Regions from separate parts of the Streptomyces sp. NPDC005799 genome, predicted to be linked through region 2. Evidence: predicted binding sites of a transcription regulator. Region 2 holds the regulator's gene; each other region holds the start of a gene.
The links. Region 2 encodes HrcA, which represses chaperone genes, less so after heat shock. Its sites were predicted from a motif close to TTNGCACTCNGNNNNNCNGAGTGCNAA; they were not measured.
Positions count from the first base shown of each region.

Region 1: the regulator HrcA is predicted to act here: its motif matches at 2,588-2,614, upstream of groL (chaperonin GroEL).
Region 3: the regulator HrcA is predicted to act here: its motif matches at 2,336-2,362, upstream of groES (co-chaperone GroES).

Region 1 covers NZ_JBEXXQ010000019.1:156,195-161,944, forward strand. Annotated here, with positions in the region: SAM riboswitch class I at 1-97, shown strand, start outside; gene thrC (threonine synthase) at 116-1,402, shown strand; gene ABZ453_RS20555 (MoaD/ThiS family protein) at 1,515-1,790, shown strand; gene ABZ453_RS20560 (cold-shock protein) at 2,233-2,439, shown strand; gene groL (chaperonin GroEL) at 2,778-4,400, shown strand; gene ABZ453_RS20570 (NADH:flavin oxidoreductase) at 4,587-5,705, shown strand.
Region 2 covers NZ_JBEXXQ010000001.1:391,557-397,306, forward strand. Annotated here, with positions in the region: gene ABZ453_RS01660 (ATP-binding SpoIIE family protein phosphatase) at 1-350, shown strand, start outside; gene hemW (radical SAM family heme chaperone HemW) at 382-1,614, shown strand; partial or broken gene ABZ453_RS01670 (Uma2 family endonuclease) at 1,730-2,065, shown strand; gene ABZ453_RS01675 (DUF3097 domain-containing protein) at 2,043-2,855, opposite strand; gene ABZ453_RS01680 (MBL fold metallo-hydrolase) at 2,887-3,618, opposite strand; gene hrcA (heat-inducible transcriptional repressor HrcA) at 3,975-4,991, shown strand; gene dnaJ (molecular chaperone DnaJ) at 4,992-5,750, shown strand, end outside.
Region 3 covers NZ_JBEXXQ010000017.1:158,106-163,855, reverse strand. Annotated here, with positions in the region: gene ABZ453_RS18995 (methyltransferase domain-containing protein) at 1-8, opposite strand, end outside; gene ABZ453_RS18990 (polysaccharide deacetylase family protein) at 99-1,028, shown strand; gene ABZ453_RS18985 (polysaccharide deacetylase family protein) at 1,025-1,822, shown strand; gene ABZ453_RS18980 (hypothetical protein) at 1,813-1,944, opposite strand; gene groES (co-chaperone GroES) at 2,509-2,817, shown strand; gene groL (chaperonin GroEL) at 2,935-4,560, shown strand; gene ABZ453_RS18965 (ester cyclase) at 4,615-5,322, opposite strand; gene ABZ453_RS18960 (SDR family oxidoreductase) at 5,449-5,750, opposite strand, start outside.

The DNA of each region.
Region 1 (5,750 bases), on a different contig from region 2:
GGTCTCGTAGATCAACGTTGATCATTCCGCGAGGCTCCCGGCTAGGGAAGGTGCCAAATCCGTCTCACGGCGAGATGCGTCGTGAGGAAGATGAGGAGAAAGGGCCTCGCCTCACATGGCTGCGCAGACTGTTGCAAGCACCACCGACTCCCAGGCCGTCGATCTCGGTCCCGCCGCGGCGCTGAGCTGCCGCGAATGCGGCCACCGGGTACCGCTCGGCCCGGTCTTCGCCTGCGAGGAGTGTTTCGGCCCGCTCGAGATCGCGTACGACTTCTCGGCCTACGACACCGAGGAACTCCGCAAGCGGATCGAGGCGGGACCTTCGAACATCTGGCGTTACGCGCCGCTGCTGCCCGTCCCGGCGGACGTGGCGACCAAGCCGAACATCAACCCCGGCTGGACCAAGCTCGTCAAGGCCGACAACCTCGCGCGCGAGCTGGGCGTGACCGGTGGCCTGTACGTCAAGGACGACTCCGGCAACCCGACGCACTCCTTCAAGGACCGTGTCGTCGCCCAGGCCATCGAGGCCGCGCGCGTCTTCGGCTTCACCACCCTCTCCTGCTCCTCCACCGGCAACCTCGCGGGCGCGGTCGGCGCCGCCGCGGCCCGGGCCGGCTTCCGTTCCTGCGTGTTCATCCCGCACGACCTGGAGCAGGGCAAGGTCGTCATGGCCGCGGTCTACGGCGGTGAGCTCGTCGGCATCGAGGGCAACTACGACGACGTGAACCGCTTCTGCTCCGAGCTGATCGGCGACCCGGCCGGCGAGGGCTGGGGCTTCGTCAACGTCAACCTGCGGCCGTACTACGCGGAGGGCTCCAAGACCCTGGCGTACGAGATCTGCGAGCAGCTCGGCTGGAAGCTGCCCGACCAGCTGGTGGTGCCGATCGCCTCCGGATCGCAGCTGACGAAGATCGACAAGGGGCTGCAGGAGCTGATCAAGCTCGGGCTCGTCGAGGACAAGCCGTACAAGATCTTCGGCGCGCAGGCCGAGGGGTGCAGCCCGGTCTCCGTCGCGTACAAGGCGGGGCACGACGTGGTCCGGCCGCAGAAGCCGAACACCATCGCCAAGTCGCTGGCCATCGGCAACCCGGCGGACGGCCCGTACGTCCTGGACATCGCGCGGCGTACCGGCGGCGCGGTGGAGGACGTGAACGACGAGCAGATCGTCGACGCGATTCGGCTGCTCGCCCGGACCGAGGGCATCTTCGCGGAGACCGCCGGTGGGGTGACCGTCGGCGTGACGAAGAAGCTGATCGAGGCCGGTGTGCTGGATCCGAGCCTCACCACCGTCGTCCTCAACACCGGCGATGGGCTGAAGACCTTGGACGCGGTGGCCGACACGGGGCTCACCGCAACGATTCGCCCGAACCTGGAGTCCTTCCGGGAAGCTGGGCTCGTCTAGACCGTCGTCGTCTGGGGGCCGGTGGGGGCTGCTCGCGCCCACGCGGCGGCAGCCGCACATATCGACCACAGCCCCGCGCCCCCAAGCCCGTTATCCGACCGGAGGTTTCATCGTGAGCGTCAACGTCCGCATCCCCACCATCCTGCGCACCTACACCGGCGGCCAGGCCGAGGTGAGCGCCGAAGGCGCGACCCTGGCCGAGGTCATCGCCGATCTGGAGAAGAACCACACCGGGATCGCCGCCCGGGTCCTCGACGACCAGGGCAAGCTGCGGCGATTCGTCAACGTGTACGTCAACGACGACGATGTGCGGTTCGAGCAGGGGCTGGAGACGGCCACCCCGGACGGTGCGGGCGTCTCGATCATTCCCGCGGTCGCCGGCGGCTGACCTGATGACCGATCATTACCGTCGGTAACAGTGATTACCGAGTGTTCATCGAATTGCCCCCTCCGTGAGAGAAACGGAGGGGGCAATTCTGCATGGTTGAGCACGGTACAGTTGGGGAACCTGCTGCCTCCCGCATGCCGAACGCATATGAGTACCGCCTCCGGATGCGATGAGAAGTAGCCAAAGTGTGCGCGTCTTTTGTGTCTTATGCGCCCTTTATGGGGCCCGACTTGCCCTGAATTCGGGCGAATTCTCACTACATTCCGGACCCCTGACGTCCAGAATTCTCGTCCGATTGACCTGTTGCAGACGGCAGTTGGACAGATACATTCAGCCGCGGTCGACGCGTTCCGGCGCACGCCCCCAAACCGTGGGGGGTGAGGTCTGACCCGGACCCGCGAAGTGCGGGTCTGTGCAAGGGCCAGTAATAGGGGAGTTAGGCATGGCTCAGGGCACCGTCAAGTGGTTCAACGCGGAGAAGGGGTACGGCTTCATCGCGGTCGACGGTGGTGCGGATGTTTTCGTCCACTACAGCGCCATCCAGATGGACGGGTACCGCACCCTGGAAGAGGGCCAGCGGGTCGATTTCGAGATCTCGCAGGGTCAGAAGGGGCCGCAGGCGGACATGGTCCGACTCGCGACCAGCTGAAGCACGCGCCGGGTAGATCGCAGCGTCGTTCTTCTGTTTTCTTCGAAGGGCTCGTACCCCATGGGGAGTCATGGGTACGGGCCCTTCGGCATGTCTGCGTCAGGCGGCCCCGGATCCCCTGCGAGACCTGCCCAGTACCCGGGAGGCGCTTGCACTCGGCAGGGGCGAGTGCTAATCATTGGCGTTAGCACTCTGAAGGTGAGAGTGACAAAGAAGGACCGGGTCGGTGAGGCCCGCAGGCCGGGTGGGGCAAGGAACCCACGGGTCGGCGAGCCGTCCGTCGCGGGCGCGGGCGCGGTCCGAAGGAATCACCCCCAGTCCTGGAGGGACCACTTCACATGGCCAAGATCATCGCGTTCGACGAGGAGGCGCGGCGCGGCCTCGAGCGCGGCATGAACCAGCTCGCGGACGCCGTGAAGGTGACGCTCGGCCCCAAGGGCCGCAACGTCGTCCTCGAGAAGAAGTGGGGCGCCCCCACGATCACCAACGATGGTGTCTCCATCGCCAAGGAGATCGAGCTCGAGGACCCGTACGAGAAGATCGGCGCCGAGCTGGTCAAGGAAGTCGCCAAGAAGACGGACGACGTCGCCGGTGACGGTACGACCACGGCGACCGTGCTCGCCCAGGCCCTGGTCAAGGAGGGCCTGCGCAACGTAGCCGCCGGCGCCAACCCGATGGCCCTCAAGCGCGGTATCGAGAAGGCCGTCGAGGCCGTCTCCGGTGCCCTGCTCGAGCAGGCGAAGGACGTCGAGACCAAGGAGCAGATCGCCTCCACGGCCTCCATCTCCGCCGCCGACACCCAGATCGGCGAGCTCATCGCCGAGGCCATGGACAAGGTCGGCAAGGAAGGCGTCATCACCGTCGAGGAGTCCCAGACCTTCGGTCTGGAGCTGGAGCTCACCGAGGGTATGCGCTTCGACAAGGGCTACATCTCGGCGTACTTCGCCACCGACATGGAGCGTATGGAGGCCGTCCTCGACGACCCGTACATCCTGATCGCCAACTCCAAGATCTCCTCGGTCAAGGACCTGCTCCCGCTCCTGGAGAAGGTCATGCAGTCGGGCAAGCCGCTGCTGATCATCGCCGAGGACGTCGAGGGCGAGGCCCTGTCGACCCTGGTCGTCAACAAGATCCGCGGCACCTTCAAGTCCGTCGCCGTCAAGGCCCCGGGCTTCGGCGACCGCCGCAAGGCCATGCTCGGCGACATCGCCATCCTCACGGGCGGCGAGGTCATCTCCGAGGAGGTCGGCCTCAAGCTGGAGAACGCCACCCTCGACCTGCTGGGCAAGGCCCGCAAGGTGGTCATCACCAAGGACGAGACCACCATCGTCGACGGTGCCGGTGACAGCGACCAGGTCGCGGGCCGCGTGAACCAGATCCGCGCCGAGATCGAGAACAGCGACTCGGACTACGACCGCGAGAAGCTGCAGGAGCGCCTGGCGAAGCTCGCCGGCGGTGTCGCGGTCATCAAGGCCGGTGCCGCCACCGAGGTGGAGCTCAAGGAGCGCAAGCACCGCATCGAGGACGCCGTCCGCAACGCGAAGGCCGCCGTCGAGGAGGGCATCGTCGCCGGTGGTGGCGTGGCCCTCATCCAGGCCTCCTCGGTCTTCGAGAAGCTGGACCTGGAGGGTGACGAGGCGACCGGCGCCAACGCCGTGCGCATCGCGCTCGAGGCCCCGCTGAAGCAGATCGCCGTCAACGCCGGCCTCGAGGGCGGCGTCGTGGTGGAGAAGGTCCGCAACCTCACCCCGGGTCACGGCCTCAACGCCGCGACCGGTGAGTACGTCGACCTGGTCAAGGAAGGCATCATCGACCCGGCGAAGGTCACGCGCTCTGCCCTGCAGAACGCCGCCTCCATCGCCGCGCTCTTCCTCACCACCGAGGCCGTCATCGCCGACAAGCCGGAGAAGGCCGCCGCGCCCGCCGGTGGCGGCATGCCGGGCGGTGACATGGACTTCTGATCGACCTCGGGGCCTCGGCCCCGGTTGATCAACGTCCTCACGGAGGGCGGCACTTCCTGCTACGGCAGGGGGTGCCGCCCTTCGGCGTGTGCGGTGTCACAGGGCAGCCGGAAATGCCGTGACGCGTGGGGCGGTTGACGCTGGAGCAGTCTCTATGCGTATGCACATACCGAGGAGTTCCCCCGCGTGACCGCCACCACCTCCCGCGCCGCCGAGATCCTGTCCCGGCCCACCGCGATCAACGGCCTGACCGTCCCCAACCGCATCGTGATGGCGCCGATGACCCGCCGCTTCTCCCCGGGCGGAGTCCCCGGCGAGGACGTCGCGTCGTACTACGCCCGCCGGGCCGCCGCCGGGGTCGGTCTGATCGTCACCGAGGGCACCTACGTCGGCCACGAGTCGGCCGGGAACAGCGGCCGCGTCCCGCGCTTCCACGGTGCGGAGCAGCTCGCGGGCTGGCGCAAGGTCGCCGAGGCGGTGCACGCGGCGGGCGGCACGATCGTGCCGCAGCTGTGGCACATCGGCATGGTCCGTGAGCAGGGGCAGGCCCCGTACGCCGACGCGCCCGCCGTCGGCCCGTCCGGCATCCGCCTCGACGGCACCGAGGGCAAGGGCGCCGCGATGACCCAGCGCGACATCGACGACGTCATCGGCGCGTTCGCCGAGGGCGCGGCCGCGGCGGAGCGGATCGGGTTCGACGGCGTGGAACTGCACGGCGCGCACGGCTACCTGATCGACCAGTTCCTGTGGGCCGGCACGAACCGGCGCGCCGACGCGTACGGCGGTGACCACCTCGCCCGTACGAAGTTCGCGGCGGAGATCGTGGCGGCCGTACGGGAGACGGTGTCGCCGGAGTTCCCGATCATCTTCCGGTACTCGCAGTGGAAGTCCGACAACTACGATGCCCGGCTCGCCGAGACGCCGGAGGAGCTGGAGGCGGTCCTCTCGCCGCTGGCCGCGGCCGGGGTCGACGCCTTCCACGCGTCCACGCGCCGTTACTGGCTGCCCGAGTTCGAGGGCGCCGACCTCAACCTGGCCGGGTGGACGAAGAAGCTGACCGGCAAGCCGGCGATCACGGTGGGCTCGGTCGGTCTCGACGGGGACTTCATCCGCGGCTTCGCGGGCGAGGGCTCGCCGGTCCGCGGCATCGACGACCTGCTGGACAGCCTGGAGCGGGAGGAGTACGACCTGGTCGCCGTCGGCCGGGCGCTGCTTCAGGACCCCGAGTGGGCGGCGAAGGTGCTGGCCGGCCGCTTCGAGGAGCTCCGCCCCTACGACGCGACGGCGCTGCGCTCGCTGAGCTGACGCCGGGGTCGATCCGGTGGGGCGCGCGTCCCCGGGAGCTGAGCC
Region 2 (5,750 bases):
CCCTCGCCTCCGCCGGCCACCCCCTGCCGCTGCTGCTCGGCGCCGACGGCACCGTCCGCGCGGCGGCCCGTCCGCAGACCCTGCTCGGCGTCATCGAGGACGAGACCTACACCAGCGAGACCTTCGAGCTCGGCCCCGGCGACACCCTGCTGTGCGTCACCGACGGCGTCACCGAGCGCCGCTCCGGTTCCCGCCAGTTCGACGACGCCGACGGCCTCGCCACCGCCCTGGCCGGCTGCGCGGGGCTGAGCGCGGAGCTGATCGCCGAGCGCATCAAGAGGCTGGTGCACGAGTTCGGCGGCAGGCCGCCGGAGGACGATCTGGCGCTGCTGGTGCTGCAGGCGGAGTGAGCAGTCGCGGCGGTACGGGACAATGGAGGGTATGCCTTCCGCACTCCCCGACGGCGAGCCGGTCCCCGCCGACGGCGCGCTCCCCGCCTCCGCGCTCACCGGGGCGGCCGACCGCCCCCTCGGCTTCTACCTGCACGTCCCGTACTGTGCCACCCGCTGCGGGTACTGCGACTTCAACACCTACACCGCGACCGAGCTGCGCGGCACGGGCGGTGTCCTCGCCTCCCGGGACAACTACACGGACACCCTGGTCGACGAGATCCGCCTGGCCCGCAAGGTCCTCGGCGGCGACCCGCGCCCGGTCCGCACGGTCTTCGTCGGCGGCGGCACGCCGACGCTGCTGGCGGCGGACGATCTCGTACGGATGTTGTCGGCGATCCGCGACGAGTTCGGCCTCGCGCCCGACGCCGAGGTCACGACGGAGGCGAACCCGGAGTCGGTCGACCCGGCCTATCTGGCCGCCCTGCGCGAGGGCGGCTTCAACCGCGTCTCCTTCGGTATGCAGAGCGCGAAGCAGCACGTACTGAAGGTCCTGGACCGCACTCACACCCCCGGCCGCCCCGAGGCCTGTGTCGCGGAGGCCCGGGCGGCCGGCTTCGAGCACGTCAACCTCGACCTGATCTACGGCACCCCGGGGGAGTCGGACGACGACTGGCGGGCCTCCCTGGAGGCCGCGATCGGGGCGGGCCCGGACCATGTGTCGGCGTACGCGCTGATCGTCGAGGAGGGCACGCAGCTCGCCCGCCGGATCCGCCGCGGCGAGGTCCCGATGACGGACGACGACGTCCACGCGGACCGGTACCTGATCGCGGAGGACGTCCTGTCCGCGGCGGGCTTCGACTGGTACGAGGTCTCCAACTGGGCGACCGCTCCCGAGGCCCGCTGCCTGCACAACGAGCTGTACTGGCGCGGCGCCGACTGGTGGGGCGCGGGTCCCGGCGCGCACTCGCACGTCGGCGGGGTGCGCTGGTGGAACGTGAGGCACCCCGGCGCGTACGCGGCGGCGCTGGCGGCGGGACGCTCACCGGGCGCCGGCCGTGAACTCCTGACGGACGAGGACCGCCGGGTGGAGCGGATCCTGCTGGAGCTGCGGCTGCGGGAGGGTGTTCCGCTGGATCTGCTGAGGCCGGAGGGCCTCGCCGCGTCCCGCCGTGCCCTGGTGGACGGGCTGCTTCAACAGGGTCCGTACGACGAGGGCCGTGCGGTGCTCACCCTGCGTGGACGGCTCCTGGCGGACGCGGTGGTCAGGGACCTGGTGGACTGACCACTCCGGCGCGTGAATCGGCCCGGAACGCGGGTTCGGTCCCTGGCCTGGTTCGTAGGCTGCCGCTGACAACACGCGGCGGATCTGGAGGCCATGGAGATGACCGCTGCGGACGATCGTTGCCGATGTACAGGACCAGATTCCCCGGCAGCGCTGGGATCGCCTTCAGACGCAGGTCGAGGTCGTGTCGAACCCCAGCGTCCATCAGGACTACGTCGTCAAGCGGTCGGTCTACGCGGCGGGAAAGATCTCCGCCTACCTCGTCGTCGACCCGATCATGGCGCAGTGTGGCCTGCTGACGAAGCCCGCAGGACAGGGAGAGGACGCCGACCATCGCAGCCAGGAGATCATCAAGTTCGGAGATCCGGTCAGGTTGGAGCCTCTGAGGCTGGAGCTGGACACCACCGAATTCCGAACGTTCCCCGACGTCAGGCCCCACCGTTACCCGTGACGAAGTCGATCAGTTCCTCCACGCGCCCCAGCAGCTCCGGTTCCAGGTCCTTGTAGGAGCCCACCCGCTTCAGGATCGCCTGCCACACCGCCCCCGTGTTGTCCGAGGGCCACCCCAGCGCCCGGCACACGCCCGTCTTCCAGTCCTGGCCGTGCGGGACGCGCGGCCATGCATCGATGCCCAGGGCCGACGGCTTCACCGCCTCCCAGATGTCGATGTACGGGTGGCCGACGACCAGGGCGTGTTCGCTGGTCACCGCCTGAGCGATGCGCCACTCCTTGGTGCCCGGGACCAGGTGGTCGACCAGCACGCCCAGCCGGGCGTCCGGGCCGGGGGCGAAGTCCGCCACGATCGACGGCAGGTCGTCCACGCCCTCCAGGTACTCCACGACCACGCCCTCGATCCGCAGGTCGTCGCCCCAGACCTTCTCCACCAGTTCCGCGTCGTGCCGCCCCTCCACGTAGATGCGCCCGGCGCGGGCGACACGCGCGCGTGCGCCCGGGACGGCGACCGAGCCGGAGGCCGTGCGGGTTGGGCGTGCCGGGGCCGAGGAGGGGCGCACCAGGGTGACCACCCTGCCCTCCAGCAGGAACCCCCGCGGCTCCAGCGGGAACACCCGGTGCTTGCCGAAGCGGTCCTCCAGGGTCACCGTTCCGGCCTCGCAGCGGATCACCGCCCCGCAGAAACCGGTGCCGGGCTCCTCCACCACCAGACCGGGCTCCGCGGGGACCTCCGGGACGGGCTTCGGCTTCTTCCAGGGAGGGGTCAGGTCGGCGGAGTACTGGCGCATTCGGATGACGATAGGAGAAGCGCGGCGGCGATCACCGCGACACGCCGAAACGCGCCGCCAGCGCGTCCCGTTGGGCCCGTACGAACCCCGCGTCCACCACCGCTCCGTGACCGGGCACGTACAGCGCGTCCTCGCCGCCGAGAGCCAGCAGCCGGTCCAGGGCGGCCGGCCAGTGCGACGGTACGGCGTCCGGTCCCGCCTGCGGTTCGCCGGACTCCTCGACCAGGTCGCCGCAGAAGACCACCTCCGGCGAGCCGGGCACCAGGACCGCGAGGTCGTGGGCCGTGTGGCCCGGACCCACGTTCGCCAGCAGCACCTGCCGGCCCCCGCCCAGGTCGAGGGTGCACTCGCCGGAGACATGATGACGGGGCGCCACGAGGGCGGTCACGGCCTCCTCGGCCACCTCCGCGTCCAGCCCGTTGCGCACCGCGTCCGCCAGCAGCTCCTCCCGCGCGTGCCGGGCCTCGAACCACGTGTCGATGCCGACCGCGCCGTACACCTCCGCGCCCGCGAAGGCCGGGGCCCCGAGGAGGTGGTCGAAGTGCGGATGCGTGAGCGCGAGATGGGTCACACGCCGACCGGCCAGCGCCTCCGCCCGGGTCCGCAGCTCCGCGCCCTCCGCCAGGCTCGACCCGGCGTCGATCACCAGCGCCGTGCCCGCCCCCACGACCAGCCCCGCCGTGCAGTCCCACCCCGGCAGCCGGCACCGCCCCACCCCGGCCGCGACCCGCTCCCACCCCAGCTCTTCCCAAGTCACCGTCATACCGCGACGCTAGGCCCTGTCGCCGGATCCCCGCCTGCCCGGCGGCGTCTGGCACGCACTCCCCCACTGCCCGCAAGGCGTGAGGGGAGCCCCAGCCGCGTTGCCGAACCGTCCACGTGGCCCCGCCACGAGGACAATTCGGACCTTGCGATCGCACGCAGCAGACGCCGCCGGGCCCGCCCTCCGGGCGAACGACGGGAATCCGGCGACAGGGCCCGGCCGTACGACCCTCTCAACCGGGCCCGACCTTGCCCTGGGTGTACCCCACAGCCGTACACTGGGCCGGGGAACGCTGGCACTCGGCGGGACAGAGTGCCAGGCGAAGTGGCTAGGGGACGACTTCTGGAGGTGTGCGCATGCTGAGTGAACGACGGCTCCAGGTGCTGCGCGCCATCGTCCAGGACTACGTCGGCACCGAGGAGCCGGTGGGGTCGAAGGCCCTCACCGAGCGGCACAACCTCGGCGTCTCCCCGGCGACGGTCCGCAACGACATGGCCGCCCTGGAGGACGAGGGGTACATCGCCCAGCCGCACACCAGCGCCGGGCGCATCCCCACCGACAAGGGCTACCGCCTGTTCGTCGACAAGCTCGCCGGCGTCAAGCCGATGAGCGGCCCCGAGCGGCGCGCGATCCAGAACTTCCTCGACGGCGCCGTCGACCTCGACGACGTCGTGGCGCGGACCGTCCGGCTGCTCGCGCAGCTGACCCGGCAGGTCGCCGTCGTGCAGTACCCCTCGCTCACCCGCTCGACCGTGCGGCACGTGGAGCTGCTCTCGCTCGCCCCCGCGCGCGTGATGCTCGTGCTGATCACGGACACCGGCCGGGTCGAGCAGCGCATGGTCGACTGCCCGGCGCCGTTCGGCGAGGCCTCGCTCGCGGACCTGCGGGCGCGGCTCAACAGCCGGGTCGCGGGACGGCGCTTCACGGACGTCCCGCGTCTCGTGGAGGACCTGCCCGAGGGCTTCGACGTGGAGGACCGGGGTACCGTTGCGACGGTGCTCTCCACCCTCCTGGAGACGCTCGTCGAGGAGAACGAGGAGCGGCTGATGATCGGCGGAACGGCCAATCTGACCCGCTTCGGACATGACTTCCCCCTCACCATCCGGCCCGTCCTGGAGGCGCTGGAGGAGCAGGTCGTCCTCCTCAAGTTGCTTGGAGAGGCAGGGGATTCGGGCATGACCGTACGCATCGGTCATGAGAACGCCTACGAGGGACTCAACTCCACGTCCGTGGTCTCGGTCGGCTACGGTTCGGGCGGCGAGGCAGTCGCCAAACTCGGCGTGGTCGGACCGACCCGCATGGATTACCCGGGAACGATGGGAGCGGTACGCGCAGTGGCACGGTACGTCGGACAGATCCTGGCGGAGTCGTAAGTGGCCACGGACTACTACGCCGTTCTCGGCGTGCGCCGCGACGCGTCGCAGGAAGAGATCAAGAAGGCCTTCCGGCGGCTCGCCCGCGAGCTGCACCCGGACGTCAACCCCGATCCGAAGACCCAGGAGCGGTTCAAGGAGATCAACGCCGCTTACGAGGTGCTCTCGGACCCGCAGAAGAAGCAGGTCTACGACCTCGGCGGCGACCCGCTCTCACAGGCGGGCGGCGGTGGCGCGGGCGGCTTCGGCGCGGGCGGCTTCGGGAACTTCTCGGACATCATGGACGCGTTCTTCGGTACGGCGTCCCAGCGCGGCCCGCGCTCGCGCACCCGGCGCGGCCAGGACGCGATGATCCGGCTGGAGATCGAGCTCGACGAGGCGGCCTTCGGCACCACGAAGGACATCCAGGTCGACACCGCGATCGTCTGCAACACCTGCAACGGCGAGGGGGCGGCCCCCGGCACCACCGCGCAGACGTGTGACATGTGCCGTGGCCGCGGTGAGGTCTCCCAGGTGACCCGGTCCTTCCTGGGCCAGGTCATGACGTCGCGTCCCTGCCCCCAGTGCCAGGGCTTCGGCACGGTCGTGCCCACGCCGTGCCCGGAGTGCGCCGGTGACGGCCGGATCCGCTCCCGCCGCACGCTGACGGTGAAGATCCCGGCCGGTGTGGACAACGGCACGCGGATCCAGCTCGCCGGCGAGGGCGAGGTCGGCCCGGGCGGCGGCCCGGCCGGTGACCTGTACGTCGAGATCCACGAG
Region 3 (5,750 bases), on a different contig from region 2:
TCGTTCACCGGGTCATTGTGGGCCAGTCGGTGGATGGTGTGCCCGTGGACGCGGTGTCGGGCCGGGTTCGCGGGCCCGGCCTGCGAGGATCCGGCACCATGCGAGCAGTCGTACAAAACGATAAAAACGGGGCGTCCCGGAAGCGGCGAGTCCGTGACGGGATCGCCGTGCTCGCCGTCGCCGCCATCGCCTCCGGCTGTGCGACGGGCGACGGCCAGGAGGTGCGCCCGGCCTCCGGCCAGCAGCCCCTGAAGGCGCCCGAGGCCCGCGCCCTGGACTCGTACGCCCTGAAGCTGCGCGCGGCCCTCACCGCGCGGGCCGCGGCCGCGCGGCGCTGGGGGCTGCGGCAGGTGCCCCTGACCGCTCCGCCGCCACCGGCGCACAAGCCGCGGATCACCGCCCGCAGGGGCTTCGAGGTGGACGACCAGGAGGAGTTGGACCTCCCGCCCGTCTTCACCACGGTCCCCACCCGGCAAAGGGTCGTCTTCCTCACGATCGACGACGGCGCCGAGAAGGACCCGGCGTTCCTGCGGATGATGAGCGAGCTGAAGATCCCGTACTCGGCCTTCCTCAGCGACTTCCTGGTCAAGGACGACTACGGGTACTTCCGCCGGATGCAGTCCGAGGGCGTCACCCTCAACAACCACACCCTCACCCACCCCTATCTGCCGGGGCTCTCCTACGAGCGGCAGCGGCACGAGATCTGCGGCATGCAGGCGGTCATGAAGAGGCAGTTCGGCCGGGCCCCGACCGTCTTCCGGCCGCCCTTCGGCAACTACAACCAGGACACCCTGCGCGCCGCGAAGTCCTGCGGCATCCGGTACGCGCCGATCTGGGACGAGGAGGTCTTCGTCGACCACTGGGAGTACCGCGAGGACGACCAGGACCTGCACCCCGGCGACATCGTGCTCACCCACTTCCGGGGCCGCGGCGAGTGGAAGGGCACCATGGTCGACGACATGCGGCGCTTCCTGAACAAGGTCACGGCCGAGGGGTACGCGGTGGCCCGCCTGGAGGACTACCTGTGAGGCTCCGGGGCCTGGCCGCCGGAGTTCTGGCGCTCGCCCTCCTCACCGGCTGCGCCCAGTCCGTCGACCCCATCGAACGGCTCGGCAGGAAGGCGGCGCAGGAGGTACGGCCGCACGGACACGCCGGCCGGCCCGTGCGGTCGTACCGCCGCTGGGGCCTCCAGGCCCCGCTGCCCCGTGCCCCGCGACCCGCCCGCGCCCCGGCCTTCCGCCCGGCGGGCCCGGCCCTCCCCCTGATCGTCTCCCACGTCCCCACCCACGACCGGGTCGTCTTCCTCACCTACGACGACGGCGCCGCGCGGGACCCGCGCTTCGCCGCCATGGTCCGCGAACTCCGGCTGCCCGTCAGCGTGTTCACCGCCGACGGCGCGGCCGCCCCGGTCCACGGCCACCTCGCGCACCCACGGCCGGCCGACGCGGGCACCCAGGGCCACCGCCTCGGCCGCACCACCCTGCGCGGTCTGCCCTACGCCGGCCAGCGCGCCGAGATCTGCGGCCGGCCCGACCGGCCCCGGCCGCGTCTGTTCCGGCCGCCCCACGGCGCGTACGACGGCACCACCCTCCGCGCGGCCGGTGACTGCGGGGTCACGGCGCTGGTGCTGTGGCGCGCGTCGATGAACGCCGCCGGCCGGCTGACCTACACCCGCACCGCCCGCCACCTGACCCCCGGCGACATCGTCTCCGTGGCCCCGGACGACGGATCGGGCCCACCTCTCACCCGGCGCACGTCCCGCCTCCTCGCGCGGCTGCAGGAACGGGGGCTGACGGTGGGGCGTCTGGAGGACTATCTGTAGCCGAGCGCGGTCACCAGGAAGAACAGGGCCGCGAGTGTCTGCCCGCCACCGGTCACGGCGAACCCGTCCCGGAGGAAGAAGGCGGCGGACGCCAGGGCGCCGTCGCCAGCCCGCCCAGCCACACCGCCGCGCCCCCCCGCGTGCCCGTTCGGTGCCGGGGCGGCCGCGGACACCAGGCCGGAGGCGGGACCGCGAGCGCGCAGCCGTCGGGCGGCAGGGACCGGGAGGGGATGGGGCGACGGTGCGTGTCCACCGCGGCGGCCGGGACCCTCTCGCGAGGCCCCCGGCGACCGCATCACGGGCCGACGCGCCCCCGCGTGCCCGTGCAGTGCCGGGGCGGCCGCGGGCACCAGGCCGGAGGCGCGTTCGGCGGGAGGCAGGACCGCGAGCGCGCAGCCGTCGGGCGGCACGGACCGCGAGGGGATGGGGCGACGGTGCGCGTCCACCGCGGCGGCCGGGACCCTCTCGCGAGGCCCCCGCCGACCGCATCGCGGGCCGACGCGCCGTTCGGGATTAGCAGTCCGCTTGACCGAGTGCTAATCGCGGTCATAGTCTCGGCTCTGGCACTCCCCCCTGGAGAGTGCCAAACAAGCGACGGGCAGGTCCGGCACCCGCGACGACGGATCGACCTGGTCGCCACCTCAGACAGTTAACCCCGTGAGATCTCCGAAGGGGGAGGTCGGATCGTGACGACCGCCAGCTCCAAGGTTGCCATCAAGCCGCTCGAGGACCGCATCGTGGTCCAGCCGCTGGACGCCGAGCAGACCACGGCCTCTGGCCTGGTCATCCCGGACACCGCCAAGGAGAAGCCCCAGGAGGGCGTCGTCCTGGCCGTGGGCCCGGGCCGTTTCGAGAACGGCGAGCGCCTGCCGCTCGACGTCAAGACCGGCGACATCGTGCTGTACAGCAAGTACGGCGGCACCGAGGTGAAGTACAACGGCGAGGAGTACCTCGTCCTCTCGGCTCGCGACGTGCTCGCGATCATCGAGAAGTAATTCACCGAAGCATTCCCGCTTTGAGCTGCGCCCCTGGCCCCCGCGACCATTAATCAGCCGGGCGCCCGGGGCGCAGTGTCTTTTTGAACCCACAGATCCGAGAGGGCTCCCGCTGTCATGGCGAAGATCCTGAAGTTCGACGAGGACGCCCGTCGCGCCCTCGAGCGCGGCGTCAACAAGCTGGCCGACACGGTCAAGGTGACGATCGGCCCCAAGGGCCGCAACGTCGTCATCGACAAGAAGTTCGGCGCGCCCACCATCACCAACGACGGCGTCACCATCGCCCGTGAGGTCGAGGTCGAGGACCCCTACGAGAACCTCGGCGCGCAGCTGGTGAAGGAGGTGGCGACCAAGACCAACGACATCGCGGGTGACGGCACCACCACCGCCACCGTGCTCGCCCAGGCGCTGGTGCGCGAGGGCCTGAAGAACGTGGCCGCGGGTGCCTCCCCGGCCGCGCTCAAGAAGGGCATCGACGCCGCCGTCGCCGCCATCTCCGAGGACCTCCTCGCGACGGCCCGCCCGATCGACGAGAAGTCCGACATCGCCGCCGTGGCCGCGCTGTCCGCCCAGGACCAGCAGGTCGGCGAGCTGATCGCCGAGGCGATGGACAAGGTCGGCAAGGACGGTGTCATCACCGTCGAGGAGTCCAACACCTTCGGTCTGGAGCTGGACTTCACCGAGGGCATGGCCTTCGACAAGGGCTACCTGTCCCCGTACTTCGTCACCGACCAGGAGCGTATGGAGGCCGTCCTCGACGACCCGTACATCCTGATCAACCAGGGCAAGATCTCCTCGATCGCCGACCTGCTGCCGCTGCTGGAGAAGGTCATCCAGACCAACTCCTCCAAGCCGCTGCTGATCATCGCCGAGGACGTCGAGGGCGAGGCCCTGTCCACCCTGGTCGTCAACAAGATCCGCGGCACCTTCAACGCGGTCGCGGTCAAGGCCCCCGGCTTCGGTGACCGCCGCAAGGCGATGCTGCAGGACCTGGCGATCCTCACCGGCGCCACGGTCGTCTCCGAGGAGGTCGGCCTCAAGCTCGACCAGGTCGGCCTGGACGTGCTGGGCTCCGCCCGCCGCGTCACCGTCACCAAGGACGACACCACGGTCGTCGACGGCGCCGGCAACTCCGAGGACGTCACGGGCCGCGTCGCCCAGATCAAGGCCGAGATCGAGAACACCGACTCCGACTGGGACCGCGAGAAGCTCCAGGAGCGCCTCGCGAAGCTGGCCGGCGGCGTGTGCGTGATCAAGGTCGGCGCCGCCACCGAGGTGGAGCTGAAGGAGAAGAAGCACCGTCTGGAGGACGCCATCTCCGCGACCCGCGCCGCGGTCGAGGAGGGCATCGTCTCCGGTGGTGGCTCCGCGCTGGTCCACGCCGCCAAGGTGCTCGAGGGCTCCCTCGGCAAGACCGGCGACGAGGCCACCGGTGTCGCCGTCGTCCGCCGCGCGGTCGTCGAGCCGCTGCGCTGGATCGCCGAGAACGCCGGCCTCGAGGGCTACGTCATCACCTCCAAGGTCGCCGAGCTCGACAAGGGCCAGGGCTTCAACGCCGCGACCGGCGAGTACGGCGACCTGGTCAAGGCCGGCGTCATCGACCCGGTCAAGGTCACCCGTTCCGCCCTGGAGAACGCCGCCTCCATCGCCTCCCTCCTCCTGACGACCGAGACCCTGGTCGTCGAGAAGAAGGAAGAGGAGGAGCCGGCGGCCGCGGGTCACGGTCACGGCCACGCCCACTGACGCACCGCAGCACGAAGGCCCGGCACCCTCTGGGGGTGCCGGGCCTTTCGGCGTCTACTGCTCCAACTGGTCCAGGGCGCCCAACTGCGCCATCAGCCCGAGCCGGTCGTACTGCCACCAGCCCTCGACGATCTTCCCGTCCTCGTCGCACCGGAAGATGGTCGCCCCGGTCATCACCACGCTCCGCCCCGTGGCGGGAAGCCCCATGAACTCACCCGTCTGGGTGCCGCGCCAGGTCCACCGGGTGCACACCCGGTCCCCGTCCGCGATCTGGTCCTCGACGTCGAAGGCGAAGTCGAAGCCGGCCCGCCACATGCCGATCTCCCGCCGTATGGCGTCCATGCCCATGGTGTCCTGCTCGTTGGCGGGATCGTGGTCGTGGTAGTTCTCGGCGATCAGGTCGTCGAGCGGCGGCAGATCACCCTTGACGGCGATCGTCTCGAAGAACCGCCGTACGTTCGCCGCGTACAGCCGCTCGTCCCGCACCACGTCCAGGTCCGTGAAGGTCGGCATCTCCTCGCAGAGAGCCACCATCTCCCGGAAGATCTTGTCCGTCTCGGGCAGGTTCGAGTTCCGCATCGCCTCCTCGTACGACGGGAACTCCACGATCTCGATGAAGTGCGACGCGTCGGAGTGGTCCTTGCCGATCACCGCATGCGTCGCCGTCCGCTTCCCCCTGGTCTGCTCGACCCATGTGTCCATCAGCCGGTTCATGTCGTCGAAACGGCTGGTCCTGCAGTCGATGAGCTGTACGAAGGTCATGGTGCTGCCTCCGGTCCGCCTGGGTCCCGTTGAACACCCCCATTCTCTGCCCGTCGGCGTCATCGGGCCATGTCGGCGGCCCTGCTGTGGGCGCCCCTGCCGTGGGCGCCCTTGCTGTCGGCTCCTTTACTGCGGCCCGTACTTGCGTCCCGTCCGGGAACTGATCCCGCCCAGCAGCCCCCTGGGCGTCACCTTCACGAGGCCCATCAGGGCCTTGTAGCGGGGGTCCGGGATCGACAGGGACTTTCCCCGCGCCAGATCGCCGAGCGCCGCCGCCACCAGTTTGTCCGCGTCGAGCCACATCCAGCCGGGGATGTTGTCCGTGCCCATGCCGGCCCGCTGGTGGAACTCCGTGCGCACGAAGCCGGGGCACAGGGCCATCAGGCGTACGCCGCTGCCCGCGAGATCCTTCGCCGCGCCCTGGGTGA